Regions from separate parts of the Pseudarthrobacter sp. fls2-241-R2A-168 genome, predicted to be linked through region 1. Evidence: riboswitches for the same ligand, from Rfam matches in the RefSeq annotation. Region 1 holds a riboswitch; each other region holds the start of a gene.
What was found. A riboswitch is a leader RNA that binds a small molecule or an ion and turns the genes downstream of it on or off. The one in region 1 is predicted to bind S-adenosylmethionine.
Positions count from the first base shown of each region.

Region 2: it holds a riboswitch for S-adenosylmethionine, as region 1 does, so the genes downstream of both, QRN11_RS04210 (DUF1737 domain-containing protein) here and QRN11_RS14985 (aminotransferase class V-fold PLP-dependent enzyme) in region 1, are expected to answer to the same signal.
Region 3: it holds a riboswitch for S-adenosylmethionine, as region 1 does, so the genes downstream of both, QRN11_RS19050 (bifunctional o-acetylhomoserine/o-acetylserine sulfhydrylase) here and QRN11_RS14985 (aminotransferase class V-fold PLP-dependent enzyme) in region 1, are expected to answer to the same signal.

Region 1 is NZ_JARVSG010000026.1:97,983-108,271, reverse strand. It holds gene QRN11_RS15005 (DoxX family protein) at 1-341, shown strand, start outside; gene aroA (3-phosphoshikimate 1-carboxyvinyltransferase) at 349-1,737, shown strand; gene rsgA (ribosome small subunit-dependent GTPase A) at 1,721-2,836, shown strand; gene hisN (histidinol-phosphatase) at 2,885-3,697, shown strand; SAM riboswitch class IV at 3,858-3,971, shown strand; gene QRN11_RS14985 (aminotransferase class V-fold PLP-dependent enzyme) at 4,008-5,453, shown strand; gene QRN11_RS14980 (class I SAM-dependent methyltransferase) at 5,510-6,268, shown strand; gene QRN11_RS14975 (metal-dependent transcriptional regulator) at 6,300-7,013, shown strand; gene QRN11_RS14970 (fluoride efflux transporter FluC) at 7,014-7,460, shown strand; gene QRN11_RS14965 (fluoride efflux transporter FluC) at 7,454-7,900, shown strand; gene QRN11_RS14960 (hypothetical protein) at 7,944-8,312, shown strand; gene QRN11_RS14955 (S1C family serine protease) at 8,319-9,302, opposite strand; RNA gene ssrA (transfer-messenger RNA) at 9,531-9,899, opposite strand; gene smpB (SsrA-binding protein SmpB) at 9,977-10,289, opposite strand, start outside.
Region 2 is NZ_JARVSG010000005.1:385-10,673, reverse strand. It holds gene QRN11_RS04245 (chorismate-binding protein) at 1-739, shown strand, start outside; gene cls (cardiolipin synthase) at 754-2,226, opposite strand; gene QRN11_RS04235 (aminodeoxychorismate lyase) at 2,323-3,252, shown strand; gene QRN11_RS04230 (pyridoxamine 5'-phosphate oxidase family protein) at 3,291-3,755, shown strand; gene QRN11_RS04225 (TetR/AcrR family transcriptional regulator C-terminal domain-containing protein) at 3,796-4,506, opposite strand; gene QRN11_RS04220 (hypothetical protein) at 4,737-4,991, shown strand; gene opgC (OpgC domain-containing protein) at 5,106-7,493, opposite strand; SAM riboswitch class IV at 7,848-7,962, shown strand; gene QRN11_RS04210 (DUF1737 domain-containing protein) at 7,976-8,254, shown strand; gene QRN11_RS04205 (rhodanese-like domain-containing protein) at 8,251-8,661, shown strand; gene QRN11_RS04200 (O-succinylhomoserine sulfhydrylase) at 8,662-9,870, shown strand; gene QRN11_RS04195 (DUF1905 domain-containing protein) at 9,970-10,272, opposite strand.
Region 3 is NZ_JARVSG010000037.1:21,822-32,110, reverse strand. It holds gene QRN11_RS19085 (glycine C-acetyltransferase) at 1-410, shown strand, start outside; gene QRN11_RS19080 (NAD(P)/FAD-dependent oxidoreductase) at 483-1,595, shown strand; gene hutI (imidazolonepropionase) at 1,607-2,818, shown strand; gene QRN11_RS19070 (DeoR/GlpR family DNA-binding transcription regulator) at 2,916-3,704, shown strand; gene QRN11_RS19065 (CPBP family intramembrane glutamic endopeptidase) at 3,805-4,584, shown strand; gene QRN11_RS19060 (HNH endonuclease signature motif containing protein) at 4,992-6,575, opposite strand; gene QRN11_RS19055 (VOC family protein) at 6,955-7,593, opposite strand; SAM riboswitch class IV at 7,759-7,875, shown strand; gene QRN11_RS19050 (bifunctional o-acetylhomoserine/o-acetylserine sulfhydrylase) at 7,920-9,245, shown strand; SAM riboswitch class IV at 9,401-9,516, shown strand; gene metX (homoserine O-acetyltransferase MetX) at 9,529-10,289, shown strand, end outside.

The DNA.
Region 1 (10,289 bases):
GGCTGGGAAAGTTTTCCCGTCTTTCGGCCACCGTGCTGACTGTGGTTTCCATGCTCAATACGTTCGTCGAATGGCGCAGCGCAGACATCAGCAGCAAGGAGGGCCGCGCGAACCGCCGCAGCCAGCTCCTGAAGAACCTGTCCCTGAGTGGAGGGGCATTGCTTGCCTCCGTGGACACTGCAGGAAAGCCGGGGCTCGCTTGGCGCGCCGAGCATCTGGCGGCTGACGCGAGGAAGGGCGCCGCGCACCTCGCGTCGGATGCCCGCAAGACCACCAACAAGAAGCTGCACAAAGCCGACAAGGTTGTACGCCGCGCCGTCGAACACGCCACGGGGGCATAAGCAGCACATGACCGCACCAGCCGCCGCCCGGGACAACACCGGAGCGTCCCTTCCCCACTGGCCCGCCCCCTTCGCGCACCGCCCCGTGAATGCCACGGTCACCGTGCCCGGCTCAAAGTCGTTGACCAACCGGTACCTGGTGCTCGCCGCCCTGGCCGACGGCCCGTCGCGGCTGCGCGCTCCGCTGCACTCCAGGGACTCGGCACTGATGATCGAGGCGCTCCGCCAGCTTGGCGCCACCATCACCGAAGTGCCGGGGGACGGTGCCTTCGGGCCGGACCTTGAGGTCCTCCCGATCGCCGCGGACGGGACACCGTCCGCAGCCACGATCGACTGCGGCCTCGCCGGAACGGTGATGCGGTTCGTGCCGCCGCTGGCTGCCCTGCGCAATGGCGCCAGCCTGTTCGACGGCGACCCGCATGCCCGGAAGCGGCCCATGGGAACCATCATCGAAGCGCTGAAGGCGCTGGGAGTGGCTGTTTCCGCCCAGGACGGCGGCACGCCGTCGTCCTTGCCGTTTGTAGTGGAAGGCTCCGGCGAGGTCCGGGGCGGCCACCTGGTCATCGACGCCAGCGCCTCGTCGCAGTTTGTCTCGGCCCTGCTGCTGGTGGGCGCAAGGTTCACCGAGGGGCTGCACCTGGAGCACGTCGGCAAACCGGTGCCGAGCCTGGATCACATCAACATGACAGTTGCCGTGCTGCGCGGCGCCGGGGTTGTGGTGGACGATTCTGTCCCGAACCACTGGGTTGTTGCTGCCGGTCCTATCCGTGCCTTCGACCAGCAGATCGAGCAGGACCTGTCCAATGCCGGCCCGTTCCTTGCCGCCGCACTGGCGTCCGGCGGAACCGTCCGGATTCCGGGCTGGCCTGAACAGACGCAGCAGGTAGGGGATTTGTGGCGCAGCATCCTGGCGGAGATGGGTGCCGATGTCAGCCTGCGCGACGGCGTCCTCACCGTCACAGGCGGAGCGGACATCAAGGGTGCCGATTTCGCGGACACCAGCGAACTGGCGCCTACGGTCGCCGCGCTCTGCGCACTGGCCACCACCCCCTCCCGGCTCACCGGCATCGCGCACCTGCGCGGACACGAGACGGACCGGCTGGCAGCCCTCGTTACCGAAATCAACCGCCTGGGCGGCGACGCCGAGGAGACCAGCGACGGGCTGGTGATCCGGCCCGCGAAGCTGCATGCCGGCGTCGTACACAGTTACGCGGACCACCGCATGGCCACGGCCGGAGCCATCCTTGGCCTGGCCGTGGAGGGCGTCCAGGTGGAGGACATCGCCACTACCGCCAAGACCATGCCCGATTTTCCCCGGCTGTGGGCGGACATGCTGGCCCAGACCGGTGTTTCCAGTGCAGTTTCGGAAGGTTCAGCCGGTGGCGCGGAGCACTGACTCCTGGGACGAGTCGGATGTCCGCATCCGGCCCAGCAAAAAAGGTTCCAGGCCCCGGACCAAGGACCGGCCCAGCCACGACGACGCCGTCACCGGCCGCATCGTCACAGTTGACCGCGGCCGGTACACGGCAGTGGTGGGCGAGGACTCCGGCAACGAGCGCGTGGTCATCGCCGCCCGGGCACGTGAGCTGCGCCGCAACCCGGTGGTGGCGGGCGACTTCGTCTCGCTCGTGGGAGACGTTTCCGGCGACCCCAACACCTTGGCCCGGCTGGTGAAAATCCAGGAACGTAAAACCCTCCTTCGCCGCAGCGCTGATGATACCGATCCCGTGGAACGGGCTGTCGTGGCCAATGCGGACCAACTGGTGATTGTGGTGGCCGCGGCCAACCCGGAGCCGCGCACCGGCTTCATCGACCGCGCCCTGGTGGCTGCGTACGACGCCGGGATCGAGCCGATCCTGCTGGTCACCAAGGCGGACGTCAAGGATCCGGCGGAGCTGTTGTCCAACTACACGCACCTGGACTTCCCGGTCATTATCAGCCGGACGGCGGACTCCGCGGCGTCCGGTATCGACGCCCGCTCTGATGACGGATTGTCAGCCCGGCTGGACAGTAACGCAGTGGCGGAGCTGCGGGGCTACTTGGACGGAAAAGTCACCGTAATGCTGGGGCATTCGGGCGTGGGCAAGTCAACCATGGTGAACGCACTGACGGGGGCCGAGCGAGCAACCGGCGGGGTGAACGCCGTGACGGGCCGCGGCCGCCACACGTCCTCGTCAGCCCTGGCGCTGAGGTTGTCGGACGCGCCGGCGGGCAGCTGGATCATCGACACCCCGGGCATCCGCTCCTTCGGCCTCGCCCACGTGGACCCGGACCGCATCCTGCGTTCCTTCCCGGACCTCTTCCCCGGCATTGAGGACTGCGAGCGGGGCTGCAAGCATACTGCCACAGCTGTGAACTGCGGCCTGGATGCCTGGGTGGAAGGCGGCCATGCCGGAGCCACGGGTGTTGCCCGGCTGGCCTCGCTGCGCAGGCTCCTCGGCACCGATCCCCGGATGGAGGCCCAGGAGGCCAAGGAGCTTGGCAGCGTCAACTGACAGTGCCGATCTCCCAGCAGAACCGCGCGCAGACGGTAGTTTGGAAGCATGATCCAACCCGCTTCAAGCTACAACGATGACCTGCGCCTGGCCCATGTGCTGGCCGACTCCGTGGATGACCAGACCATGGGCCGTTTCAAGGCCCTGGACCTCCAGGTGGAGACCAAGCCTGACCTGACGCCGGTCACGGACGCGGACAAGGCCGCCGAAGAAGCCATCCGCGGCCAGCTGTCCCGTTCCCGCCCGCGCGACGCCGTGCTGGGCGAGGAGTTCGGCAGCACAGGGCACGGGTCGCGCCGCTGGATTATCGATCCCATCGACGGCACCAAGAACTTTGTCCGCGGCGTCCCGGTCTGGGCCACCCTGATCGCGCTGGTGGATGAAGGCGAACCGGTGGTGGGCGTAGTCAGCGCGCCGGCCTTGGGCAAACGCTGGTGGGCGGCCAAGGGCATGGGCGCCTACATGGGCCGTTCGCTCGCCGCGGCCACCCGGCTCCGGGTATCCAATGTGTCCAAGCTTTCCGACGCTTCCCTTTCCTATTCCAGCCTGGGCGGTTGGAAGGAACGCGGCAGCCTGGAGAACTTCCTGGGCCTCACCGAGGATGTGTGGCGGACCCGGGCGTACGGCGACTTCTGGTCCTACTGCATGGTGGCCGAGGGCTCAGTGGATATCGCCTGCGAACCTGAACTGAACCTGTACGACATGGCGGCACTGGTACCGATCGTGGTGGAAGCCGGCGGGCGCTTCACATCCCTGGAAGGGGAAGACGGGCCCTTCGGCGGCAACGCCCTGGCCACCAACTCCATCCTGCACTCCGAGGTGCTCCGCAGGTTGAACCCGGAGCTGGACGACCTCCTGTAACAGCAGCATCATCGAAGAATCAGCGGCGGGCGCCTCCTTGGAGAGGTGCCCGCCGTTCTTTTCTTCGGCAAAAGAAGCTCATTCCGGCCAGGCGTAACAAAGCGCTTAACAATCGCCCCGACTTAAAACCTCCCAACCCGATGTTCTACGCTCTTAACCAGGTCACGAGTGCCAGCGCGAAACCCCGGTTTGCTGGCCGGCAACCCTCCAACCGCGGTGGGGTGCCCCGGGTGACGACCAGGCCGGTCCGGAGCGGATGCGGCAAGCGCGGATTCCCGGGAGCGGGAGTCCTTCTGAAGTGAGGTCTTTCGTGACAACTGCCACCGTCTCCCCCAATGCCACCGCCACGTTCGAAGCTGCCGGGTCTGGAACAGCCCAGGCCGGAACCACCTTTGCCCGCCGTGCCGCTGCCGGCCGGCCGCTCGCAGCCGTCACCGGCGCAGAAATCCAGGCGCCGCTGATCCACGGCGGCCACATCCGCTACGCCAACCTTGACTACGGCGCCTCGGCTCCGGCCCTCTCCGTGGTCTCGGCCTACCTGAACGAGATCCTGCCGTTCTACGCCAGCGTCCACCGGGGTGCCGGCTACGCTTCACAGATCAGCACCTCCGTCTACGAAAACGCCCGCAACATCGTCCGCGAGTTTGTGGGCGGCCGCCCGGACGACTCCGTGATCTTCACCCGGAACACCACGGATTCGCTGAACCTGCTGGCCGGCTGCCTGCCGGAAACAGACGGACGGCCCGACGGCGATGTCCTCTACCTGGACATCGAACACCACGCCAACCTGCTGCCGTGGCAGGGCGTCCCGCACCGCAGCATCGTTGCCGCCGACACCATCGCCGGCACCATCGATGCCGTCCGCGCGGAACTGGAGCAGGGCGGGGTGAGCCTGCTCGCCGTCACCGGCGCGTCCAATGTCACCGGCGAAATCCTTCCCATCCGGGCCCTGGCTGCACTGGCCCACGAACACGGCGCACGGATCGTGGTGGACGCCGCCCAGCTGGCACCGCACCGCCGCGTGAATATTGCAGCGGACGACGTCGACTACCTCGCCTTCTCCGGCCACAAGCTGTACGCACCCTTCGGCGCCGGCGTGCTGGTGGGCCGCACGGACTGGCTGGACGCCGGAACGCCGCACCTTGCCGGAGGCGGCGCCGTCAAGGAAGCAAGGCTCGACGGCGTCAGCTGGGCCACCGGCCCGGCCCGCCATGAGGGCGGCTCCCCCAACGTCCTGGGCGCCGCCACGCTGGCACGCGCAACCCAGGTGATCGCCGGGCTGGACCAGGAACAGTGGCATGCCCACGAATCGGCCATCCGGTCTTTCCTGGTGGAAGGCCTGCAGCAGATCGATGGCGTCACCGTCCACCAGATTTTCAAGGACACCAACCCGGATACGGACACCATCGGTGTGGTCAACTTCTCGGTGGAAGGCTACGACGCCGGCCTGGTGGCGGCCTACCTGTCCGCCGAACACGGCGTGGGCCTGCGCGATGGACGTTTCTGCGCCCACCCGCTGCTGAAGCGGCTGGGTCTGCCCTCCGGATCCCTGCGCGCCAGCTTCGGCGTCGGCTCCCGCCTGGAGGACGCCGAACGCCTCCTTGCCGGTATCGCGGCGCTGCGCACCAACGGGCTGGGCTGGGACTACGTGGTGGACGCCGGACGCTGGGTTCCCGCCAACGATACCCGGACCTACCCGCACTGGGCTCCCAACACCCCGGGCACCGCGGGTGCCGCTCCCTGCATCGACGACTAGGCACTTGCGGTAAATTCGGAGGATACCCAAGGGCATCAATCGAAGGAGGGCCACAGGTGGTACGGGGTGGCCCCAAACTTGATCACGGACGGCGGCGGGAGCTCGGCCAGAGCTTCCAGGACGGCGGCGGGCACTACCAGCAGGTCCGGCCGGGTTATCCGCAAGAATCCGCACAATGGCTGGTCCCCGCCGGAGCCCGCGATGCCCTCGACGCCGGGGCCGGCACCGGGAAGTTCACCGAACTCCTGCTCGGCATGGGACTGTCGGTCACCGCCGTGGACCCGTCCGAGGACATGCTCGAGCAGTTGCGCGCGCACTATCCTGACGCCACGGCTGTCCGGGCCACCGCGGAGGCGACCGGACTGCCCGCGGCAGCCTTCGACGTCGTCAGCGTTGCCCAGGCCTGGCACTGGTGTGACGCCCTCGCAGCCAGCACTGAACTGGCACGCGTCCTGCGTCCGCACGGAACCCTGGGCCTGATCTGGAACCAGCTGGACACCTCGGTTCCCTGGGTTCACCGGCTTTCGCGGATCATGCATGCCGGAGACGTTTACAAGCCGGATTTCCGGCCGCACGTAGGGCCGGAGTTCCGCGATCTTGAGGGCCACCTAACGCATTGGCAGGATCGTGTCACCACCACCGACCTTGTGGAGCTGACGAAGTCGCGGAGCTACTACCTGCGGGCCGGTGAAACCACCCGCGCTAAAGTGCTGGCCAACCTCGACTGGTACCTGCACGACCACCTCGGCCACAGCCTGGACGAAGAGCTCGAACTGCCCTACCTCACGCTTACCTGGCGGGCCACCAAAGCATGACCGCCGGCGGTGAACGGGTAGGCTTGGTGCTGTGAAGACCAGCGCGCCCTCCTCCTCCATCGAGGATTACGTCAAGGTCATCTACTCGTTCACCGAATGGCAGGACAAGCCCATCACGTCCTCCCAGCTGGCCCAGCGCCTTGGGGTGGCCAACTCTTCGGTATCTGAAATGGTGCGGAAGCTGAAGGACCAGGGGCTGGTGGACCACAAACCCTACAGCGCCATCACGCTCACGGACCAGGGCGTCCGGCTGGCGCTTTCCATGGTGCGCCGCCACCGGCTGATCGAGACCTACCTGGTCCAACAGCTGGGCTACAAGTGGGACGAGGTCCACGACGAAGCCGAGCTGCTGGAGCACGCCGTCTCTGACACCTTCATTGAGCGTGTGGCAGCCATACTCGGCGACCCGCAGCGCGATCCCCACGGGGACCCGATCCCCACCGCCGAAGGCACGGTCCGGATGCCCCGCGCACACCTGCTGGGTGAGCTGGACCAGGGGCACACCGGCAGGATCACCCGCATCAGCGACGAAAACCCGGACCTGCTCCGCTACCTCTCCGCCGAGGAAATAGACCTCGACGCCGAAGTGGAGGTGGTGGGCCGCAAGCCGTTCGGCGGGGCCCTGGTGGTCAGGATCCGGAACTCGGGCAGGACCAGGGACTATGACCTGGCCGACGAAATCACGTCTGCCCTCTGGGTACACAGCGACCATCCCCACCCGGGCTGCCTGCTCGGGGACGGCTGAATGAATCCTCCCGGCGCGCCTTCGGCCAGCGCCTGGCTTGCTGTTGCTGTTGGGGGCCTGCTCGGTACTGAGCTGCGCTTTGGGCTGGGACTTCTCTTTCCGGATCTTCCGGGGTCCGTGCCGTGGGCCACGCTGTGGATCAACGCTGGCGGAAGCTTTGTCCTGGCGTTGCTGACCACGGTGTGGATGGCCCGGCCGCACACCGCGTTCTGGCTTCGCGCCGGCCTGGGCCCGGGCCTCCTGGGTTCGTTCACCACGTTTTCGGCGGTGGTGTTCGCAGTGGACCAGCTGGCCCGCGCGGGCGCCCACTTTACGGGGATTGCCTACCTGGTGCTGTCGTTGCTGCTGGGGCTTGCAGCGGCCGGTACGGGGTGGCGGTCCGGAAAGGTTGTGGCGGGCTGGTTGGAGGGGCGCGACGGCGGCCGGGTGAGTGGGCGTTCATGGTGACTGCTGCCCTGGTAGGGGTGTTTGGGGTTGCGGGCGCGCTGCTCCGCTTTGCTGTGGACAGCTGGTTCGCGCATCACACGGCATTCCGGGCTGCACGCGGCCTTGAAACTTATGGCTCACGGCCCCTCGGCGCCGGTGCCCGCGGGCCCGGGCGCGGGGAGCGGCTGCACTGGCCGTGGGCCACACTGCTGGTAAACGTCGTGGGGTGCTTCATCATCGGCGCCGCCCACGCAATGACCCTCAAGCTCGGGTTGGCCCCGGAATGGCAGCTCGCACTTGCCACGGGGCTGGCAGGCGGCCTCACCACCTTCAGTTCCTGGACCACGGCCACTGTGCGCCTGCTGACAGAAGCGCGGTTCGGTGCCGCGGCGTTGAACCTGGCCGGCAATCTGGTTCTCGGTTTCGGCGCGGCCGCTGCAGGGCTGGCCCTCGCTTCTTGAGCCGCGGAAGGCGATTTGGCGGGCTCCCGTATCGTGGATGGTGATGATTAGCAGACGTGACGCGGCCATTGCCCTGGATGTACCGATGGAAATGGCGCAACGCCATGGCCTTCCCAAGTGGATGACCGAGGCGGAACTCGGGAAGATCCTGGACAATCCGCCGCCGTGGCTGGTCCAGTCCCGCGCCAACCGAACCGGGAAGCGGCCTGTCTGGGTTCACCTGGAGTGCGCTGTCTGCGGTTACGAGGAAGCGGCACGGCCCAAGAAGTGGTGGCCGGAGTTTACCTACGTGGTGTGCGCGCACCACGATCCGGCGGATGTTCCACCCCTGCGGCAGGGTTACGTCCGCAGCGAGTTCGACGGCGTGGGCACACGTTTCGTGGGCATCGCGGACGTGGCGGGCCAGGACTAAGCCCGGCTACTTTCCGTTGCTGGTCATCTCTTCGGGCACTGCGGTGAGATGGACTTCCTTGCCATCCCGCAGCACTGCGAGCTGGAGTGGTTCGCCAATCGCGTCGGCGAAGAGCAGACGCTGCAGGCTTTCGGCGTCACTGACCGGGCGTCCACCGGCCGCAAGGAGGATGTCCCCGGCGGTCAGGCCTGCTTTGTCTGCCGGGGAACCGGGCAGCACCTCCACCACCCTCAGCGCATCGCGCTGTCCGGTCCTGATCACTGCACTGGGGGTGAGCCGGGTAGGTGTGCTGACCAGGCCCAGGTAGGCCCGCCGTACGCGCCCGTCTGCCAGCAATGCCGCGATGATCCGCCGGGTGGTGGCGTTGATGGGGATGGCCAGGCCCAGTCCCGCGCCGGCCACCGCAGTGTTGATGCCTACGATCCGGCTGTGGGTATCAGCCAGCGCTCCCCCGGAGTTCCCCGGATTGAGTGCAGCGTCCGTCTGGATGACGTCCTCAATCACACGCCGGTTGCCGCCCGCCCATACCGGGATGGCACGGCCAAGGCCGCTCACCACGCCCGCCGTCACTGAACCGGCCAAGCCGAGCGGGTTGCCGACAGCGACCACCAGTTGCCCAACGCGCAAGGATTCAGCAGCTCCAAATTGGGCGGGCGGAATCCGCGGTGCCCTGCCGTGGACCACGGCGAGATCGGACAGGGGGTCTGCGCCTACGAGTTCCAGGTCCATCCGGCTGCCGTCGGCGAAAACTGCGTGCCCGGTGTTTGTGCCCGCCACCACGTGGGAATTGGTCAGGAGGTAGCCGTCCTCGGTAAAAAGCACCGCGGATCCCGCGCCCACCCGGACGCGGCCGTTACGGCGGGCCGCTGACATTTCCAAGGCAGCTACGTGCGGTGTGACCGTGGCGGCCACGCGCATAACTGTCTGCGAATACGAGTCCAGGGCGTCGACGTCGGACGCCTGTGACGCTGGCTCGCTCCCCTGGTTCATGGGGCACCTCCTGGTAGGCGGATCCCGGCGGCATTGCTTGTCCGGGTCCTACCGGTGACAACGATCGGTGGCGGTTGCATAGTCCCCGGTGCGCTACGCCGTCGGTGAACGGGGTGTCCTGGGCCCACTGGCCAGGCTGCCCAGTCCCCGGGCAAAGAAAAACACCCCGGTCCGAGGACCGGGGTGTTTTCTCGATGAACCCCTCCCCTAGGGAGGGATTCATCGCAAATGTGGAGATGGGGGGAATTGAACCCCCGTCCGATGTCGTGTTGTCAGGGCTTCTCCGGGCGCAGTTTGCGTCGGATTTTCTCGGCCCCAGCCATGCCGCAAACAGCTGGCTGATCCGGGCCCAGTCATCTAAGAGTCCCGTTCACCCCGATGACGGAGGTGGACAGCAGTGGCTATCTAAATGACGCCAGGATCCGGGGCGATAGCAACCTCGGGCTGACGGACTGTCTTACTGCTTAGGCAGCAAGAGCGAAGTCAGTGCGCTTAGAATTGGCACTTATTGGTTTGCAGACAGCGTTTACGAGATAATTCTGCATCCTCGGCCCGCTTCACCTGTCGCGACTAACATCGTCGAAACCGATCATCCCCATATTTTGTTACCAAACCGGTGGGCAAGCCCGCCGGACTACCTACTATAACTCATCCTTCAGGGAATTCATTCCAGCCTAGCGCCGGCGGTTGCGCTCCCGCATTTCGCGCTGCGCTTCGCGGTTGTCCTGCTGTTCGCGGAGGGTCTGCCGCTTGTCGTACTCGCGTTTGCCGCGGGCCACGCCGATTTCGACCTTGGCCCGGCCATCAACGAAGTACAACTGCAGGGGAACGATCGTGTAGCCCGATTCGCGCACTTTGTGCGAGATCTTGATAAGTTCCTCGCGGTGCAGCAGCAGCTTCCGGCGGCGCCGTGCCGCGTGGTTGGTCCAGCTGCCCTGGTTGTACTCCGGGATGTGAATGGCTTCCATCCACAGCTCGTCGTTGTAG
Region 2 (10,289 bases), on a different contig from region 1:
TCCCGCAACTGCGCTCGACCCCTGGCCGACGTACCTCGCCCTCCGCCGGAAAAACCCGGCGCCTTTTGCCAGCTACTTCCGGTTCGGCAGCCTGGCCGTGGCCAGCACCTCCCCCGAGCGCTTCCTGAAGATTGCGTCCGACGGCGGCATGCGCGCCGAACCCATCAAGGGAACCCGCCGCCGCGCCTCCAATCCGGCTGAAGACGCGGCGCTGCGCACTGACCTTGCGACGTCGTTGAAGGACCGCGCCGAGAACATCATGATCGTGGACCTGCTGCGGAACGACCTCAGCCACTTCGCCGTCCCCGGCTCCGTGACCGTCAGCCGGCTCTGCGCCATCGAAAGTTACGCCACCGTCCACCAGATGGTGAGCACCATCGACGCCCGGCTGCAGCGCGGATCCTCCCGGGCCGAGGCCGTGGCAGCATGCTTCCCGGCAGGCTCCATGACCGGCGCACCGAAAATCAGCACCATGGCCATCCTGGACCGGCTGGAAGGCGGCTCACGCGGGCTCTATTCCGGGGCCATCGGCTACTTCTCGCTGAATGGCGCCACGGACCTCGCCGTCGCCATCCGGACCCTGGTGATCAACCGCGCAGGTGACGGGACCGCAGATCTGACCCTCGGCGTCGGCGGCGCCATCACGGCCGACTCAGTCCAGGACGAGGAATACGAGGAAATCCGCACCAAGGCCTTCGGCGTCCTCTCCACACTGGGTGCAGAGTTCCCCGACGCCTGACACTCTTCGAGCCGCTACTGGACCGTCGCCGTCAGCCTGGCCACGTTGTCCACGTACCGCGTGGCCAGGGGCCGCTTGATCCAGTCGGCCAGCTTGAGCTCATGCGAGATGTCCCGGTAAGTGTCCTCGATGGCGCGCATCTTGGTGACAATGTCCTCCCCCAGCAGCATCACCGACACCTCAAGGTTGAGCGAGAACGAGCGCATGTCCATGTTGGACGAACCGAGAACGGCAACCTCGTCGTCAATGGTGAAGTGCTTGGCGTGGAGCACAAACGGGGCCTTGTACAGGTAGATCCGGACGCCGGCCTCCAGCAGGGCCTCATAGTATGAGCTCTGGGCGTGATGGACCAGGAACTGATCGCCCTTCTCCGAGACGAACAGCTCCACGTCCACGCCCCGCTGCGCGGCAGTGGTGATGGCGTAGAGAAGGGAATCGTCCGGGACGAAGTACGGGCTGCAGATGGAAATCTTATGCTGGGCCGAATAGATGAGCGTGTTGAACAGCCGCAGGTTGTTCTCGGTGATGAAGCCCGGGCCGCTGGGCACTACCTGGGCCGTGACGTTGCCCGGGTGCGGGTTGGCCGGCAGCTGCAGCTGGTGCTCCAGGGACTCGTCGGTTTCGCTCAGCCAGTCCGTGGCAAAAACAACGTTTAAGGTGGTGACGATGGGTCCGCGAAGGCACGCCATCAGCTCCACCCATTCACGGCCGGCCTTCCGGTGGCGGGGGTTGTTGTAGGAGGGCTCGATCAGGTTCTGCGAGCCGGTAAAGGCGATTTCGCCGTCGATCACCATGATCTTGCGGTGGTTGCGCAGGTCCGGACGGCGCCACTGGCCATGGATGGGCAGCAACGGAAGCATGCGCTTCCACTGGATTTTGCCGGCCCGAAGCCGCTTGAGCAGGTTACGGTAGCCCTTCACGCGGAGGGTGCCGATGTGGTCGAACAGCACCCGGACTTCAACACCACGTTCGGCGGCTTCCTCCAGGGCGGTCATCAGGTCGTCAGTGATGTGGTCCGTGCTCATGATGTAGAACTCGGCGTTGACGAACTTCTTCGCGTTCCGCACCGCCTTGGTCATCTCAAGGATCGAGTCCGGGTAGCCCGGGATCAGGTCCACGGAGTTTCCGTCCACCATCGGCAGCGAACCCAGCCGCCGGTTCAATTCCGCAGCGGAACGCACCCATTCCGGTCCGGGATAGTCGCTTTCGACGTCGGCCAGGGAGGAAATTCCGGCCCTCACCCTTTCATTGACCTGTTGCTGCTGCTGCCGTCGGCGGCTGGACAGCTTGAAGTTGCCGAACAGCAGGAACAGGATGATGCCCACGAACGGGACAAAGAAGATCCCCAGCAGCCATGCCATGGCGGTAGTGGGCCGGCGGTTGCCGGGGATGATGCCAACCGCGAGCACCCTGATCACCAGGTCGGCGACGGCCAGCAGCACCACCACCCACGTCGGAGCGGTGCCGGCAAGCGAAAATGGCCACAACACGTGAATAACCCCCGGAGGACGGCTCCCGGCGGACGGGTTCCGGCCAGGGCACTCCGCCCAGCTTATCCGTGAGCGCCGCACTAAGCTGGACCCATGACCTCTCCAGCCGCCGTGGTTCTCGCCTTCCTCGATCCCGCCTTCCCTGACGGCCGGTTTGCCGATGCGTCCAGTCCCCAGCTGCTGGTGACGGACCAGGGCGCCACCCGGGGCGACGGAATCTTTGAGACCATGCTCGCCGTGGGGGGTACTGTCCGGAAGATCCAGGCACATCTGGACCGCCTTGCCGGTTCTGCTGGGGCGCTGGATCTGGCAATTCCCGGCGAGGATGAGTGGCGCCGCGCCATCGCCGCAGCGGTGTCCGAGCACCGGGCCCAGCACCCGCCCGCCTCCGCCACCGACGACGAACTGGTGGTGAAGCTCGTTGTGACCCGCGGTGTGGAGGGAGCGTCCGCCCCTACCGCCTGGGTGCAGGTGTCCCCTGCCGGTGCTGCCGGCCGCCGCCAGCGCGAGACCGGCATCGACGTCATTCTGTTGGACCGCGGTTACGACAGCGATGTTGCCGAGCGCGCCCCCTGGCTGCTGCTGGGCGCCAAGACCCTCTCCTACGCGGTCAACATGGCCGCCCTCCGTTACGCCCGCAAGCAGGGCGCTGACGACGTCATCTTTACTTCCTCCGATGGCCGCGTGCTTGAGGGCCCCACGTCCACCGTGCTGATGGCACACGTGGAAACGTCCGACGACGGGACATCCCTTAAGCGCCTCATCACGCCCCTTCTGGACAGCGGCATCCTCCCCGGCACCTCGCAAGGCGCGCTGTTCGCCGCTGCCAAGGCCGCCGGCTGGGAGTTGGGCTACGGGCCGCTGGAGCCGCAGGACCTGCTGGACGCCGACGCCGTCTGGCTGATCTCCAGCGTGCGGATGCTGGCGCCGGTAAACCGGATCGATGGCAAGGAAATCGGCACGCCCTCACTACAGAAGGAGCTGACTGCCGAGCTGAACGAGCTTTTCGCCGGCATTCAGTAACCTTTCCCGGGTACTAAGCATGGCCTTAGGGTATGGTCATGAACCCTGACGCGGAGCACACCGGGAAACTGACCTTTGACGACTGCTGGGAACTGCTTGAAGGTGACACGCTGGGCCGGCTCGCACTGGTTGTGGACGGACACCCCGAGATTTTCCCGGTCAATTACGTGGTGCACCGCCGGAGCATCGTCTTCCGGACCTCCGGCGTGACCAAGCTGTGGAACGCCAAGGAGGAACGGCCCGCCGCCCTGGAGATCGATGGCTACGACCCCCACACGGAAGAAGCGTGGAGCGTGGTGGTGCGCGGGGATACGGGCATCATCGAGGACCAGGCTGACAAGGACGCGGTGGACAGCCTGGGGCTGGAGCCGTGGGAGCCGGGCGAGAAAGCCCACTACATCAGGTTGTCAGCACGGGCGCTGACGGGCCGCCGCTTCAAGGTGAACACACCGGACGTCTGGAACACGCGCAGTACTGACCGGCGCCGCGCGTCCTTCGAGTAAATGCCTTTGGCCAGCAGCCCCTCGTGCAGCGGGCGTTCCCCTAGGCGGACGAGCGAACCGGCTTCTTGGAGAGCTGCCCTTCAAGCCCTGTGAGCAGGATGGTCAGGCCCTGGTCCAGCTCTTTTTCTCCGTCGTATTCGGAAAGGTTCGGCGCCAGCGCCCTGAGCCGGGGAAATTCCTTGGCCGGGAGCCTGTGCAGCCCGAGCCGCAAGAGCGCTTCGTTTTCTTCCGGATCCACCACAAACTCCTGCAGTTCGTTCAGGATGTGGCCGTAGAGGAAGCCATAGTAGGCGCGGTAGACATGCAGCGCCCCGGCCGGATCAAACCCGGCCCCGCTGAGCAGGGAGAGGATCTGCTCCAGCGGGCGCAGCGTGCCCAATGGCCTCAGCCCCAGCGGCGTAGAGAGCGGCCGCGTGACCAGCAGCGGCACTACGTTGGGGTGTTCAAGCGCGAGCTGGCGGAGATTGTGCGCAATCTGCCGCAGCTGCGCTTTCCAGTCGGGGTCCTCTGACTGAATCGACAAGTCGTTAAGTACCAGCTCCGAGACTCCGTCAAGCAACGCTGCCCGGTTCTCCGCATAGCGGTAGAGGCTCATGGGGTCGCGGCCCAGTTCCTGGCCAAGGCGGCGCATGGTCAGTGCGTCCAGGCCTTCGGCGTCCACCAGTTCGAGCGCTTTGGCCAGCACCAGCTCACGGCTGAGCCGGGCCTTGCGGGCGCGGTCTTCAGTGCCTGAAGTCTTTGGCGGCGGCATGTGTTTTTCCGTTCTGGAACTAGCGGCATGTGCGGCCTGAACATAATTCCAGACGCTTGCCGTATATGTAGTCTACGGGTACAGTCTACAGCGTAGACAAGGTGTTAGCGCCGCCTTGGACCATCGATTCCCAAAGACTCGATCAACACTCCATTGCCTTGTGCACGGCTTTGAGTTCCCGCTGCTGTAGCCGAACGGCGGCACCACGCACGTAGCGAAGGGACGCCGTCATGGCACATTCGCAGTTCGATCTTTTCCTCCAAGAAGCCACCCACCTGGATAAGGCCTACGACCACAGCCTCGACGACGACCGCCTTTACGGCCTGTACACCAGCTGGTGCTTCATTAACCAGCAGAAGCCCGGCAAAGAGTCTGTTTTCTGGGCAGCCATGAAACACCGCATGCCCGCAGGTCACAGCGGCCTGCGCATGAAGGGCCCCGCAGCCGCGGATTACATCCTGACGAGCTACCCGGGGCTCGTCTAAGCGCCTCGTAATGCGCCAAAAAAGGCGTGAACACTGTCCCCGGCGGGGCAGGTGTTCACGCCTTTCGCGTTAATGCTCCCTGCCGGCCGGCCCGCGGCCCTCCCTGCGAAGCCCTCAGGTGGGGATGATGCGGAAGAGGAACCGCGTCCGGACCATCACCCAGAGGAGCCCCAGGACCAATGCGTACGCCGCTGTGTTGATCCAAATGTCGCCCTGGCGCAGTGCCGGTATGTTGGCGATGACGGCAATGAGGACCACATGGATGATGAAGACGTACAGGGTGGCCCGGCCCAATGGAATCAGGAACCAGCCAAGGGCGCGTGCCACCGGCTTCCAGTAGGCCGTCAGGAATGCGTAGGCGGCTACCACCAGCACCAGGACGTTCAGGAGTCGGCCGGGAGCCAGGTAGGTGCGGCCAAAGAAGAGGTCGTACATGCTCCGGTACACCGTGTCCGGAATGATGGCCAGCCGTACGTCGAAGCCGTTGGCCAAATAGGGGTTGCCCCAGGACAGGAACGCGAAGGCGAACGCGGCAGCCGTGCAGACTCCCACAACCCAGGTGTGGTCAGTGAGCCACGAAACGATGCGCTGCCGGTGGAAGCCGGCCACGAGGCCGACCACAAACAGGACCTGCCATACCAGCAACGGGAATGAGTCCTCAAACTGCGAGGGCAGGATCCGGAACCTGGTGACAGCCCCTACCGCATACACGGCCAGGGTGCCGGCCAGCACCCACACGGCCTTGCCCCGGTTAAGCGCGGCAAGGATGAGCGGGCTGACGAGCAGCAACACCACGTAGAGGCCCATGACGTTGAACTGCCAGGGACCGAATTGCAGCAGCAGGATGGCGGGCAGGACCTGCGGAGGCACCGGGAACTGGAACAACGAGCCCATTCCCGCGTAGAGGTCATAGGTGCGGCCGGCGCCGTTGTGGCCCGCGCCGCCGGTTCCCTGGTCAACGAAGGTGGTCAGTGCATCGGTCTGGAACACAGGCACCAGGGAGATCAGGAAGACGCCGATCAGCACGGCGAGCGCCGTTACATAGAGCTTGCCTGCCCGCCGGGATGTCAGGTCCACCACGGTTCCGAAGTCCGCGTTCACCCTGGGTCCATAGACCATGCCCACCACGATGCCCGAGAAGAGGACAAAAAGCTCGGCCCCGGAAACGAAACCCACAGCTTCCTGGGTCAACAGCTGGAACAGCGACGTCATGCCCAGGTGGTTCACCACCACAAACACAATGGCCATGCCGCGCAGGAGGTCCACCCGCGAATCCCGCTTTGAAGGATCCGTGTAGCTCCAGGCAGTTGCTGTGTTGACCCTGCGGGGGACCTGCCACAACGCCACCAGGAGGATCAGCAGCGCCGCACCCACAGTCCAGGCGGCGGCGCCGGTGAGTGTGTTGGCCCGGACGTATCCGCTGCCGGCCGCAACCTGGGTCACCGGGCCGGTCACCATGGAGGACGTCTCTAGACGGTCCCGGGCGGCGGCCGCAACCGCAGGGCTTCCGGTGAGCAGCCAGTCAATGCTTGCCACCCCGGTGTCCCTGGTGCTGGTCCGCTCGTCCCAGACTACGGCCGCCGTTTTGGCGAAGTCCCTGGAGGTGGCCGTACCCAGGACCTGGTCCCACCAGCCCGCCTTGATGTCCACATCCGAGGCGCCGCCGGATGCCGGGCTGTAAAACGCAGCGGTCTGCAGGACGAACGGCTTGTCCTTCCCTGCCGCATATGTGGCGTAGAAATCTTCCCCGCCGGAGGTTGTGAGCATTTCCTGCAGTTCGTTCGGCCGCGGCACCGTGTTGACCGGCGCCCCGCCGGCAGTGTCATCGTGGAACGCGGTCAGACCCACCCAGTCCACGGCATCGTCCCCGGGATAATACGGGGCATACGCCGCGTCCGAACCGTTCCACGCATCGTCGCGGTTGCTATCGAGGAGGGCGAAACCCTCGCTGCCCGGCGCAGGAGCGTTCCGGTTCCGGACAAATGGGTAGCCCGTTCCCAGGTATGGCTCCCACACCATCGACGTACGGCCGCCGGTATCCTCAAAGGCCCCAGCGACGGCCCGGAAGGCGGACCGATAGGCGGCCGGCTGCTGGCCCCACTCCACCCAGCTGGCATTCATATCGGGGGCAAAGCGGATCAACACCTCGCCCTTGAAGTTCGCAGTCAGCTTCCGTACCTCGGCGGCAAACGATGCGGCGGCCTCGGCGGTGACCTGCTCCAGGGCGATGCTGGGCTTGACCGTCAGCATGGCGTGGGCGCCCTGCATCCCCGATTGCTCCAGGAAGCCCCTGATGTTCTCCTCCTCCGAGCCGCGGAAGGGTAGGGCGATGTCATGCCCGAAGAGCGCCGGGGATGCTCCCAGCCTGTCTGTAAAGCCAGCCGCGGTGTCCTCGCCCCATTCGAGGACTGCGCCCAGAAGCGGCTTGCCCTCGGCCGCGACGGTGTCTGCAGCACGGGCGGGCCCGGCGGGCAGTATCACTGCCAGGACGGCAATCAGCATCGCGGCAAGAAGGGCAGCTGCGGCGCGGAGAAGGGACTGTCGGGTGAGTTGCCTGCGGCGAGTTGGCAGACGGCCGTGTCCTAAAAGGTGTTGCAGTGCGGCGGCTGTTGGCGTACTGATGAGGACCCCCAAGGACTTTGCTCCGACTGCCGGGGCGGCGCCCCACAAGAACCCTATCTGCCCGGAAAGCAGCCACGGGCGCCAGGTGCCCTGAGCCGCCCGTGGTGACTCCCGCCGTCGTCCGTTCCGGGAACCGTCTGCACGTGCGCCCGAGTTGCTCCAGCAGCGCTTCGGTTACGGAACATGACGACGACGGCGGTGCGGGCCCACGTGCCAAGTGTTACGTTTTTGGGGAGTAATGAGTACCGGCGCCAAGCCCTGACTGGCCGGTCGGCAACCCTCCTTCCGCGGCGGGGTGCCTCAGGTGAATACTCGGCATATCGACCGATTCGAGCTGCAAGCGTGAGAGAAGGAGATCCGTCATGTCAGACGCCCCTGCCAACGAAGAAAAACTGGCCTACCGCCTTATCACGGGGCCTGATGACCGCTCCTTCTGCGAGCGGATTTCCGCCGCCCTGGCCGAGGGCTATGTGCTGCACGGAAGCCCCGCCGTCACGTTCAACGGCAGCACCGCCATCGTGGCGCAGGCCGTCGTACTGCCGGCAGCGATCGCTTCCGCTGATGCCGCGGTGGCCACTGCGGTGGATGAGCTTGAACTGTCAGGCGAAGACCTCGAGTTCGCAGGCGAGGGCCACGCATGAGCTACGCCGGCGACCTCACTCCCCAGGAAGCCTGGGACAAGCTACAGCAGGGTGCCATCCTGGTGGACGTCCGCACCGAGGGTGAATGGGCCCATATCGGCATCCCGGACACCAAAGCCACGGACAACGATCCCCTGTTCATCCAGTGGACCTTCCCGGGCGGAATCCCTAACCCCGACTTCATCAAGGACCTGAGCCTGCAGGCCCCCGAGGATGGCTCCACTGAACTGCTGTTCCTGTGCCGATCCGGCCAGCGGTCCATCGCTGCCGCCATCGCCGCCACACAGGCCGGCTTCACCTCCTACAACGTGCTGGAGGGCTTCGAAGGCGAGCCGGACCGCTACGGCGAACGCACCGTTAATGGCTGGAAGAACCGCGGCCTGCCAACCAACCTGGGAAAGAACTAAATGACCTTCAACGAAGACGCCCCCGGCTGGAGCCCTGACACCCAGGCCGTCCGCGGCGGACTGGACCGCACCAACTTCCAGGAAACCAGCGAGGCGGTGTTCCTGAACTCGGGCTTCGTGTATGAATCCGCCGCCGCTGCCGAGCGCGCCTTCACCGGCGAGGACGAGCGCTTTGTCTACTCCCGCTACGGCAACCCCTCTGTGGCCACCTTCCAGGAGCGGCTCCGACTCCTTGAGGGCACCGAAGCGTGCTTTGCGACCGCGTCCGGCATGTCGGCGGTTTTCACCGCCCTGGGCGCCTTGCTGGCTGCCGGCGACCGCGTGGTCGCCGCCCGCTCACTCTTTGGCTCCTGCTTTGTGATCCTCAACGAGATCCTGCCCCGGTGGGGCGTTGAGACTGTCTTTGTGGACGGCCCGGACCTCGACCAGTGGCGCGAAGCCCTGTCCCAGCCCACCACCGCCGTTTTCTTCGAATCACCGTCCAACCCCATGCAGGAGATCGTGGACATCGCCGCGGTGAGCGAACTCGCCCATGCGGCGGGTGCCACCGTGGTTGTGGACAACGTTTTTGCCACTCCGCTGCTGCAGCGCTGCGGCCAGTTGGGCGCCGACGTCATCGTCTACTCCGGGACCAAGCACATTGATGGCCAGGGCCGGGTCCTGGGCGGTGCGATTTTGGGAACGAAGGAATTCATCGAAGGTCCGGTCAAGCAGCTCATGCGCCATACCGGTCCGTCGTTGTCCGCCTTCAACGCCTGGGTCCTCACCAAGGGCCTTGAGACCATGGCCCTGCGTGTGAACCACTCCTCCGCCTCCGCGCTGCGGATCGCCGAGTGGCTGGAGCAGCAGCCTGCAGTGAGCTGGGTGAAGTACCCGCTCCTGAAGTCGCACCCGCAATACGGCCTTGCCGCCAAACAGATGAAGGCCGGCGGAACGGTGCTCACCCTCGAACTGGCACCATCGGGCGGGCGCTCCGGCAAGGAAGCCGCCTTTGCACTGCTGGACGCCTTGCGGATCATTGACATCTCCAACAACCTGGGAGATTCCAAGTCCCTGATTACGCATCCGGCCACCACCACGCACCGCGCCATGGGGCCGGAAGGCCGCGCTGCCATCGGCCTCAGTGACGGAGTTGTTCGGCTGTCCGTGGGGCTTGAGGACGTGGACGACCTGATCGGCGATTTGGAACAGGCACTGAAGCAGATTTAGTGCTGGCCGGGGCTCGGTTCGGTGCCGGGTCCGGGCACGGCTCGGGCGCTGGATTGCATTAGTGCGCCTGTGCCGGGAACCTGCGCCGTGTAGGGGGGCTCAGAAGTTCCATATAGAAAGGTGGACGACTACTTCGTCGCCTTGGCCGATCTTGGCTTTGTCCCTGATGTCCTTTTTGACGGGAAGCAGGTAGGAGCCGCTCTTTGTGTCCCGGAAGAGGGAAGTCTGCCAGGAGTGTCCACCGGTTTCGGCCGTGACCTTGATAGAGCCAAACGCTTTGCTCGCACCGGCAGTTTGAACCCGGACGTCATCTGCGACCTCGGGAGGCAGGGTCAGAAAATGCCAACCAGCCTCGCCCGGATAGAGCCAGAGTTCGGCCTTGAAGGAATACGACGGCTTCACGCGCCGAGTATGGCATT
Region 3 (10,289 bases), on a different contig from region 1:
TGGCCATGCTCCGGCAGAAGGCCCGCCCCTACCTGTTTTCCAACTCGCTGGCCCCGGCCATCGTGGCCGCAACCATCAAAGCCCTGGACCTGGTGGAGAACTCGGCGGATCTGCGGCGTCAGCTCTTTGAGAATGCCGCACTGTTCCGGCGCCGCATGACTGAGGAAGGCTTTGACTTGCTGCCCGGCGAGCACGCCATTGTCCCGGTGATGTTCGGTGACGCCGTCCTGGCCGCCAAGGTGGCGGACCGGATGCTGCAGCACGGCGTCTTCGTCACCGCCTTCAGCTTCCCGGTGGTTCCGCGCGGGGCAGCGAGGATCCGCGTGCAGCTTTCGGCCGCGCATTCAGCGGACGACGTCGAAGCGTGCGTGGGTGCCTTCGTCGCCAGCCGTGCCGAGGTGGCAGGCTGAGGACGCGGACGCAGCCTAACGACGCAGCCTGCGGGCGGTCACAGCCCGGCATAACTCTGCAAGGATGAAGGCATGGCAGCACACTACGACGTCCTGATTGTTGGCGGCGGCATCGCCGGGTTGTCCCTTGCCTCTGCCCTGGCAGGGAATTGCACTGTTGCGCTGGTGGAGGCGGAGCAGGAGTTGGCGTACCACACGTCCTCCCGCTCCGCCCGCCAACTCATCCCCAGCTACGGCCCGGCAGTGGTCCAGGAACTGACAGTCCGGACCCTGGAACTGATCGCAGCGCGCGATGCCGAACTGCCCGAGCCGGTGCTCTCGCCGCGCAGTTTTATGCTGATTGGCACGGAGGACGCGGTGGCAGCCGAAGGGAGCGGGCACATGCGGTCCATCACCCCGGCCGAAGCGCTGGAGCTTTGCCCCGCACTCGTCCCCGGAACATTCAGCGCCGCCGGACTGGATACCGGCTCCTTCGGCTGCAACGCGCCCCTGCTGCTGGCGGACCACCGTCAACGGGCGCTCGCCGCCGGCGTGGACATCATTACCGGAGCCCGGGTCCACTCCGCCCAGCGCGTGGGCTCGGGCTGGCAGGTGGGCGCTGGGATGGAAGCCCTCGAAGCCGGCGTCCTGGTGAACGCTGCCGGCGCGTGGGCGGACGAAGTGGCCGTCATCAGCGGGGTGGAGAAGCTCGGGCTGCAGCCGTACCGGCGCACTGCGGCGATTGCCGCCGTCGAACGCCCCCTGCCTGAACACAGCCCCATGGTGGCGGCAGCGGACAACACGTTCTACTTCCGCCGCGACGGCGGGGACGTCCTCATTTCGCCCTCCGAAACCGTGCCCAGCGGCCCCGAAGACGCCAAGCCCCGGCCCGGGGACATAGAGCGCCTGGTAGCCCGGCTGAACCAAGTGACCACCCTGGGCATCACCGAGGTCCGCAAGGCGTGGACGGGGCTGCGGACAGAAGCGGCCGACGGCGTGCCCGTGGCCGGTTTTGACGCAGAAGCCCCGGGGTTCTACTGGCTCGCCGGCCAAGGGGGTTACGGCTTCCAGACTTCAGCGGCTATGGCGGAACTGGCCGCCGCCCAGATCCTTGCGGGCCAGAGTACGACTGAACCAGCGGCGACGGGTCCGGCATCCCGGACAGCGCAGGCGCTGGCGGCCACCCGCTGGTCCGTCCGGCGCTGAAGAATGGTCCTATGAGCACCCTGATCACCAATATCGCCGAGCTGATGACCCAGGACCTGGACCACCGGGTCTTGAAAGATGCCGCTGTGGTGATTGAAGGCGAGCGGATTTCGTGGGTTGGTGCTGCAGCCGACGCTCCCGCTGCGGATGACGCCGTCGACGCCGGCGGACGTGCCGTGCTCCCCGGGTGGGTGGACTCGCACACCCACCTGCTGTTCGCCGGCGACCGGACGGCCGAATTCGAGGCGCGGATGGCGGGTGAGTCCTACTCCGCCGGTGGTATTGGGGTGACCATGAACGCCACCAGGGCAACGTCCGACTTCGACCTCACCCGGCTGGCGCTGGGCCGGGTGGCCGAAGCCGTCTCGCAGGGAACCACCTACCTTGAGACCAAGACCGGGTACGGCCTGGACGTTGAGCATGAAGCCCGGAGCGCGCGCATCGCCTCCACGATTGCGGACCAGGTGACCTACCTTGGCGCGCACCTTGTCCCCGCTGGGCAAGATCCGGACGACTACCTGGACCTTGTGTGCGGACCGATGCTCGCCGCCGTGCGTCCTTATGCGCAGTGGGCCGACGTGTTCTGTGAGACGGGGGCGTTCGACGCCGAGCAGTCCCGCCGGGTCCTGCTGGCCTGCCGCGACGCCGGCCTGGGACTGCGCGTCCACGGCAACCAGCTCGGCGAGGGGCCCGGTGTCCAGCTCGCGGTTGAGTTCGAAGCCGCCAGTGTGGACCACGTGAATTACCTGGCCGACAAGGACGTGGATGCCCTGGCCGGGACCTGGGCGGGGTGGGATGCCGCCACCGGAACCGGTACCCGCGGCACGGTGGCAACATGCCTGCCTGCCTGCGACCTCTCAACCCGCCAGCCCCTTGCCCCGGCACGGGAACTGCTCGACTCCGGTGTCCAGGTGGCGCTCGCCTCGAACTGCAACCCGGGCACGTCCTACACGAGCTCCATGGCCTTTTGTGTGACGACCGCGGTGCTGCAGATGCATCTGAGTGTCCACGAAGCCGTCCGGGCTGCAACCTACGGCGGGGCTCTTGCGCTCGGGAAGGACAAGGGGAACGACGCCGATGGCGAACGGGCGGTGGGTTCCATCGCCGTCGGACACCGTGCTGACCTCCACCTGCTGAACGCGCCGTCCGCGACGCACCTCGCGTACCGCCCCGGCATGCCGCTGACGTACGCTGTATGGCGGGCCGGAGCCCGGGCTCGCTGAAACCATCCCTCAAAGTGACGTTAGATGATCATTTAGGTTCTGTTATGATCAGAAAACGTCATCGATGCTGATGGCGCGAGTATCTGGAGGCACTTGCATGACCCGCACCGACCGTCTGACGGCAATCCTTGACCTCCTCGCCAAGACCGGCCAAGTGGAGGTCGATGAGATCGTCAGCACCCTCCACGTCTCGCCTGCCACGGCCCGGCGCGACCTGGACAGCCTGGCCAAACGCCGGCTGCTCACACGGACCCGGGGTGGCGCCACAACGGGTGCCCTTGCCTACGACCTGCCCGGCCGGTACAACCGGGATGATCACGCCGAGGCCAAGCAGCAGATCGCCCAGGCCGCCTCCCGCCTCATAGCTCCCGGCGCCGTCATCGGCCTCTGCGGCGGCACCACCAGCACCGTGCTGGCGCAGATCCTGGCCACCCGCGAGGACCTCAACGCGCCCTCCAACCAACCCACCCTGACGGTGGTCACCAACGCCATCAACATCGCCGGGCAGTTGGCCGTGCGGCCCAACATCAAGGTCATGGTCACTGGCGGCATCCTGAACCCGAGGTCCTACGAACTGGTGGGCCCCTACACGGACATCATTATGCAGAAAGTGGTGCTGGACATCGCCTTCATCGGTGTCAACGGCATCGATCTCGAGGTAGGGCCAACCAATACGGGGGAGGGCGAAGCCTCGGTCAACGCCCTGCTGGCCAGCCGCGCGCGCGTTTCCTACGTGCTGGCCGACTCCTCCAAGGTTGGGGTGCGTGCCTTCGCCACCATGGACGGGTACAACTTCACCCGCCTGATCACGGACTCGGGCATCTCGGCGCGGGACAAGGCGGCGTTCGAGGCCAACGGCACCGAAGTGATCGTCGCCGGCAGCTGAAGCTTTGAGCTGGAACCATACTTAGGCGCTGATCCCGCGCCGCCACGTGTGACCGCCGGCCAATCAGCCTGGATCCAGAAACTGCAGGCAAGATGGGTACATGCTGGTTCCCTCCCGCCGTCGTCTGCGGATCGAAGTCTGGATTGTCTTAGGCCTGTCCTTGGGGCAGTCTGCCGTGTACTCAGTGGTGCAGCTCCTGGACAAGATGACCCGGGCGCCGCTGGCGGAAGGTACCTCCACTCTCAACCGTTCGCAGAGCACGCGGGAGTATTTCGACCTCACCTACCAGCTGCTGGACATCATTTTCGCGCTGGTGCCGGTGCTGCTGGTGATCTATTTCCTCACCGACCAGCGGCAGGCGGCGGCGGGCGACGGCGGCAACCCTGGTTCTGCATTCCGCAAGCTGGGCTTCAACTTCGCACGCCCGGGCCGGGACATGTTCCAGGGGCTGGGACTGGCGGCGCTGATCGGCATCCCGTCCCTTGGCCTGTACGCCGCGGGCAGGGCGCTGGGAATCACCACCGCGATCATTCCGAGCGCACTGGACGCCTACTGGTGGACGGTCCCGGTGCTGATCCTGTCCGCGATCCGCCACGCCGTGGTGGAGGAAGTCATCGTGGTGGGGTACCTTCTGGACCGGTTTGGAAAGTTCGGCTGGAGCGTGCCGCTATCTATTCTGGTGAGCTCACTGCTGCGCGGCAGCTACCACCTGTACCAGGGCTTCGGACCATTCATCGGCAATTTTGTGATGGGGGTGGTCTTCGCGTGGCTGTATACCCGGACGCGGCGGGTAATGCCGCTGGTGATCGCCCACGCACTCCTGGACATCGTGGCGTTCGTGGGATTCAGCCTCTTCGGCAGGGCAGTCGGGCTGGGCTAAGGCAGGCAAGCTGACGCAGCCCAAACTAACGCAGCCAGGTTGATGCGGCCGCCCTGACACCGTCACGCTGACGCGGCCCAGCTCACACGGTTAGGCCTGAAGCGGCCCAGTTGACAGGGTTAGGCCTGAAGCGGCCCGGTTGACAGGGTTAGGCCTGAAGCGGCCCGGTTGACAGGGTTAGGCCTGGAGCGGCCCGGTTGACAGGGTTAGGCCTGGAGCGGCCCGGTTGACAGGGTTAGGCCTGAAGCGGCCCAGCTGACACGGTTAGGCCTGAAGCGGCCCAGCTGACAAAGCAAGGTTCGGTCGACCACTGTTGAGCCTTGTCGGAGTGCTTCACCCGCCCAGCCCCGTATGCTGGCATGCGTGATCTGCAGGTCGTCGGGCGGCCCTCTTAGATTCCGGGTTCGCTAAGAGCGGCCGTGGAGGAACCGCTCGAGTTCTTCTTCTCCTGGGGAGGGGCCGTAGACAAAGTCCGGGGGCAGGCAAGTTGGATTGAGGCGGACAGGCAGCAGTTGCTCTGGCTGCTGTTGTCCTGGCTTCGATTGTTGTGGCCAGTGGGGTGGTTCCCAGTCCTGGTGTTCGCTTTTGTAGTGGCGGCCGGTGGGTGAGGTCCAGCCGGGTGGTTCGGTTTTGGTTGCCGGGGTGGGTTTCCAGCCGCTGGTGTGTCGGAGTTTGTGGTGTTTCGGGCAGGGCTGTCCCAGGTTAGAAATCCCCGTACTGCCGCCCTTATGCCAGGCGAGAATATGGTCAGCCTCGTTGTCCAGGGATGGGTTGTTGCAGCCGGGGAACGGGCATTTGCCGTCCCGCAGCCTCAGCCATTGCCGCATCGCCTTGCTCACCCGGTAGCTGGTCCGGCCAATCTCCAACGGCGCGCCGTCCCGCGGATCTACCAGCACACGGTAGAACGAGGCGGCACCATCAGCGATGAGCCTGCGCGCCATCGAGGGCGGAATAGGCCCATACCCGTCCAGCATTGCCGGCTCATCAGTCTGGCCCATCAGGGAGAGGGCCGGCACGGTGACCAGCACCTGCGCCCGGATCCCCGACAACGGGCCCGGCGCCGCATCGGCGCTGGTTCCGGCATCGGCACCGTTGCCGTTGCCGTTGCCGTTGCCGGTGCCGGTGCCGGGCAGAGTATGGGTTCCGTCGGCACCGCCTGCATGGGCACGCCCGGAGTGGTTGCCGCTGCCAAGAATCGCTTCGGTAAAGTTGTCGGCCGTTAACTGGGTGAGGGTACGGGGCTCGTCGGGTCCCTGCATCCCGCGGGCGAGGGCGGTGAGCCGGTTCCAGCCCGCCATCGCCTGGTCCGCGGGCAGGCAGGCGGACAGCCAGGCCATCCCGTCGCGGTCCGGCCGGTATTCCACCCGCCGGTCCGCCACACCCTTGGCATGGCGCTTCTCGATGGATTCGGGGTGGTGGCGTTCCCGCCAGTTCCTGGCCTTGGCACGGAACCGGTAGGCGGGCAACTCCCCGACCGGCGCGGCCGTAGACGGCCGGGGCACGTCCGGGTCCAGGAAGTGGGCCTCAAGTGCGGCGGCGCCGGCGGGGTCAAGGCCAGCTGTTTCCTCCACCATGACCAGGGCGTGCGGCCAGGTGATCGTCCCGGACTGCAGCGCCGAGAAGGCCAGCGGCAACTCCTTGGCCACCGTGTGGGACGCGGCCAGGAACGCGCCGGCTGCCCGGGGACCGAGTGCCAGGAGGGCGCCGATTTCCGCGGCGACAGCCATTTCCAGTGCCTGCACCGGGGCGTCCGGCCCCGCGATGAGCTGGGCAGTGTCCGAGTACGTCACGGCAGCGCGGGCCTTCACAGCGGCGATCCCGGCCTCAGCGGTCCGCGTCCCGGCGAGGATGTCCAGGCACCCATCAGCTAAACCGGCCAGCGGATCGGCATCCGAGTATGGCTCCGCACCACACCCAGACGCCTCGGCGTTGAGCACGGCAAGGGCGGCCTTGATGTCCTCAAACGCCTTCACCACCGCCGCTTTACCCATACAGCAATCATCGTGAGGGGGTCTGACAAAACAGGGCCTTCAGAAGCTATCCCAGGAAATTTCTTAAAAATTTTTTTGGCGTTTTCCATGAAAGCCCAGGTCACCAGGTGATGGCGCGTTGCGGGGAAAGCTGCGGGAGGTGATGGTGGATTTCTCTTCAACCCGGAAATCGGGATCCTTCGGACGATCGGGGAATATGGCTGCCGGCCCAGACTCAATCCCGGACGGGTCCGGAAAATGGATTCGGCCGCCATCAACTGGTGACGCCGTTGTCACCGGCTGATGGCGGCCGAAGTTTGGAAGGACAGGGTGCCCAGGCGATAACCGGGGCGCACCACTACTATGCCCGGGCCGGGCGGCCCGGGCATCGGACGGAGGGTCAGATGGTGACGGCTCCGCTGGCGGTTTCGAAAGTGACGGACAGGATGCCGGGCGTACCGTGCGGCGCCACCCAATCAACGGCTACGTCTTCGAGGGGCTTTTCCACCGGCTCGCCCAGCCACTCGGTGACCCGTGCAGCCGACCCGGCAATGGTGAGGCAGCTCATCTTGACGTTGCTCTCGTAGGCGTTGGACGGGTGCAGGGACGGATCGCCCTCCCACTTGAGCATGTAGGGAACCTGGGGGTCGGCGATCAGGCCGAGGATCCCGATCTGCTTCCAGACCAGTTCGCGGCCGTCAGGAAACTTGCGGTTGCCGTTGACGGCCGAGCGTCCAAGCCGCTCTTCAAACGGGGCGAGGTCGTCCACTTCGACACACCAGCCCATCCAGCCGCCGCCCGCAGCAGACCGGGCACGCACGGCCTGTCCAAACGGCGCCTTGTCCGAAGCAGGGTGGTCCAGGACCTCCACGACTTCGAGGTATTTGTGCCCGGCGAGGGGGATGATCATGTTTCGGGTGCCGAACCGGGGGTGTACCCCGCCCTTCACTGCCTCGACGCCGAGGGCAGAAGAAATACGTTCGGTGGTGGCCGCCAGGCCATCGTGTTCACAGGCGTAAGAGACGTGATCCATGCGCATGCCATCATCTTGGCACTTTGTGATCGGGCTCTCAGCTAAGGGTACCCTTACTGGGATTTTCGCTGGTCAGGCCCCACAAATTCGCACCAGGGCGGTAAAGATGTCCAGGACCATGTTCGTCACAATGCTGTCGGGCGTACTCTGCGTGTTCCTACACTGGGTTCAGGTCATGAGTGCCAGCGCCAAGCCCCGGCTCGCTGGCCGGCAACCCTCCAACCGCGGTGGGGTGCCCCGGGTGAGGACCTGGCTGTCCGGCAAGAGGCCGGATTGCAAGCGCGGCCCGCAGTGCTTCGAGCATGCCGGGCCCATGTCAAAGGAGCCTTGAAATGTCCAACGGATGGTCCTTCGAAACCCGCCAGATCCACGTCGGCCAGGAGCCGGACAGCGCTACCGGCGCCCGCGCCCTCCCGATCTACCAGACCACGTCCTTTGTGTTCCCCAGCGCGGAAAGTGCCGCCAACCGCTTCGCCCTGGCCGAACTGGCTCCCATCTATACCAGGATTGGCAATCCCACACAGGAGGCCGTGGAACAGCGGATCGCCAGCCTTGAAGGCGGCCTGGGGGCACTGCTGCTGAGCTCCGGGCAGGCCGCGGAGACGTTCGCCATCCTGAACATCGCCGAGGCGGGGGACCACATCGTGGCCAGCCCCAGCCTCTACGGCGGCACGTATAACCTCTTCGCGCACACCCTGAAGAAGTTCGGCATCTCGGTCACCTTTGTGGCGGACCCGGACAACCTGGACCAGTGGCGCGACGCGGTGCAGCCCAACACCAAGCTCTTCTTCGGCGAAGTAGTTTCCAACCCGCGGCAGGACGTCCTCGACATTGAAGGCGTGTCCCAGGTTGCCCATGAGGCCGGCGTGCCGCTGATCGTGGACAACACCCTGTCCACTCCGTACCTGATCCGCCCGCTCGAATGGGGCGCGGACATCGTGGTGCACTCGGCCACCAAGTACCTGGGCGGGCATGGTTCTGCCATCGCCGGCGTCATTGTGGACTCCGGGAAGTTCGATTTTGGCAAAGACCCGGAGAAGTTCCCGGGTTTCAACACTCCGGACCCCACCTACAACGGGCTGGTCTACGCCCGCGACCTTGGCGCCGAGGGAGCACTGGGCGCCAACCTCTCCTACATCCTCAAGGCCCGTGTCCAGCTCTTGCGCGACCTGGGTTCGGCGGTGTCGCCCTTCAACGCCTTCCTCATTGCCCAGGGCCTGGAGACATTGAGCCTGAGGGTGGAACGTCACGTGGCCAATGCCACGGAAGTTGCGCGCTGGCTGGAAGGAAGGGACGACGTCGAATCCGTCGCCTACGCGGGCCTGCCCTCCAGCCCCTGGTACGAACGGGGCCGGAAGTACGGACCCAAGGGGACCGGTGCCATCGTCTCGTTCAACCTGGCCGGCGGGGCCGAGGCGGGCAAGCGCTTCGTGGACGCGCTGGAACTGCACTCCCATGTTGCCAACATCGGCGACGTCCGCTCCCTGGTGATCCATCCGGCGTCGACCACCCACAGCCAGCTCTCGCCGGAACAGCAGGCAGTCGCGGGCGTCACGCCCGGCCTGGTGCGCCTTTCCGTGGGAATCGAGCACATCGATGACATCCTGGCTGACCTCGAAGCCGGCTTCCGCGCGGCCAAGGAGGCCAGCGGCGCCTGACCACAGGCACCAACGTCGCCTGACCACAGGCACCAACGTCGCCGGACCACGGGCACCAGCGGCGCCCGACGATGGCCACAGCGGCGGCAAGCCGGCAAGTCACAACCAGTCACACTCTTGGCGGCAGGCGGGGGCTGTTTCGTACACTCAATGCAGGTCATGAGTGCCAGTGACAGCCCCGGCTTGCTGGCCGGCAACCCTCCTTCCGCGGTGGGGTGCCCCGGGTGAAGACCTGGCCTGCCGGTCAGACGACGGCAGGCAAGCGCGTAGAAGAGGTCTTGCCATGACGGTTACCGTCACCCGTACCACCGTCCCCGAACACGGGATTGTCCGCTATGCCTCCATCGGGGATTTGAAGCTGGAAGGCGGCGGCTACCTGCCGGATGTCACCCTGGCCTACGAAACTTGGGGCACGCTCAACGCGGACGGCAGCAACGCTGTCCTGATCGAGCACGCGCTCACCGGCAGCACGCACGTGACCCGCGGCGACACCACCGAAGAAGGCTGGTGGGAGCAGCTCGCCGGCCCCGGCGCTCCGGTGGACACCGACCGGTTCTTCGTTGTCTCCATCAACATTGTGGGCGGCTGTTACGGGTCCACCGGGCCGTCCTCGCCGGCACCCGACGGCAAGCCGTGGGGCTCCCGTTTTCCGCTGGTGACCCTCCGGGACAGCACCGTTGCGGAGGCCCGGCTGGCGGACCAACTGGGTATCAGCAGCTGGTTCGCGGTGCTGGGCGGGTCCATGGGCGGCGCCCGCGCGCTGGAATGGGCCGTGACGTATCCGGAACGCGTGCAGCGCTGCGCGGTGATTTCCGTGGGGGCCGCGAGCACCGCTGAGCAGATCGCCTTCGCCCAGGCGCAGACGCTCGCCATCCGCCAGGACGCCAACTTCAATGGCGGCGACTACTACGGCGGCCCACTCCCGGAGGCGGGCCTGGCCCTGGCCCGGCGCATAGCCCACATCACGTACCGCTCACCGGGGGAGCTGGACGGCCGCTTCGGCCGGACACACCAGGCCCCGGAATCGCCGCTCCAGGGCGAGCA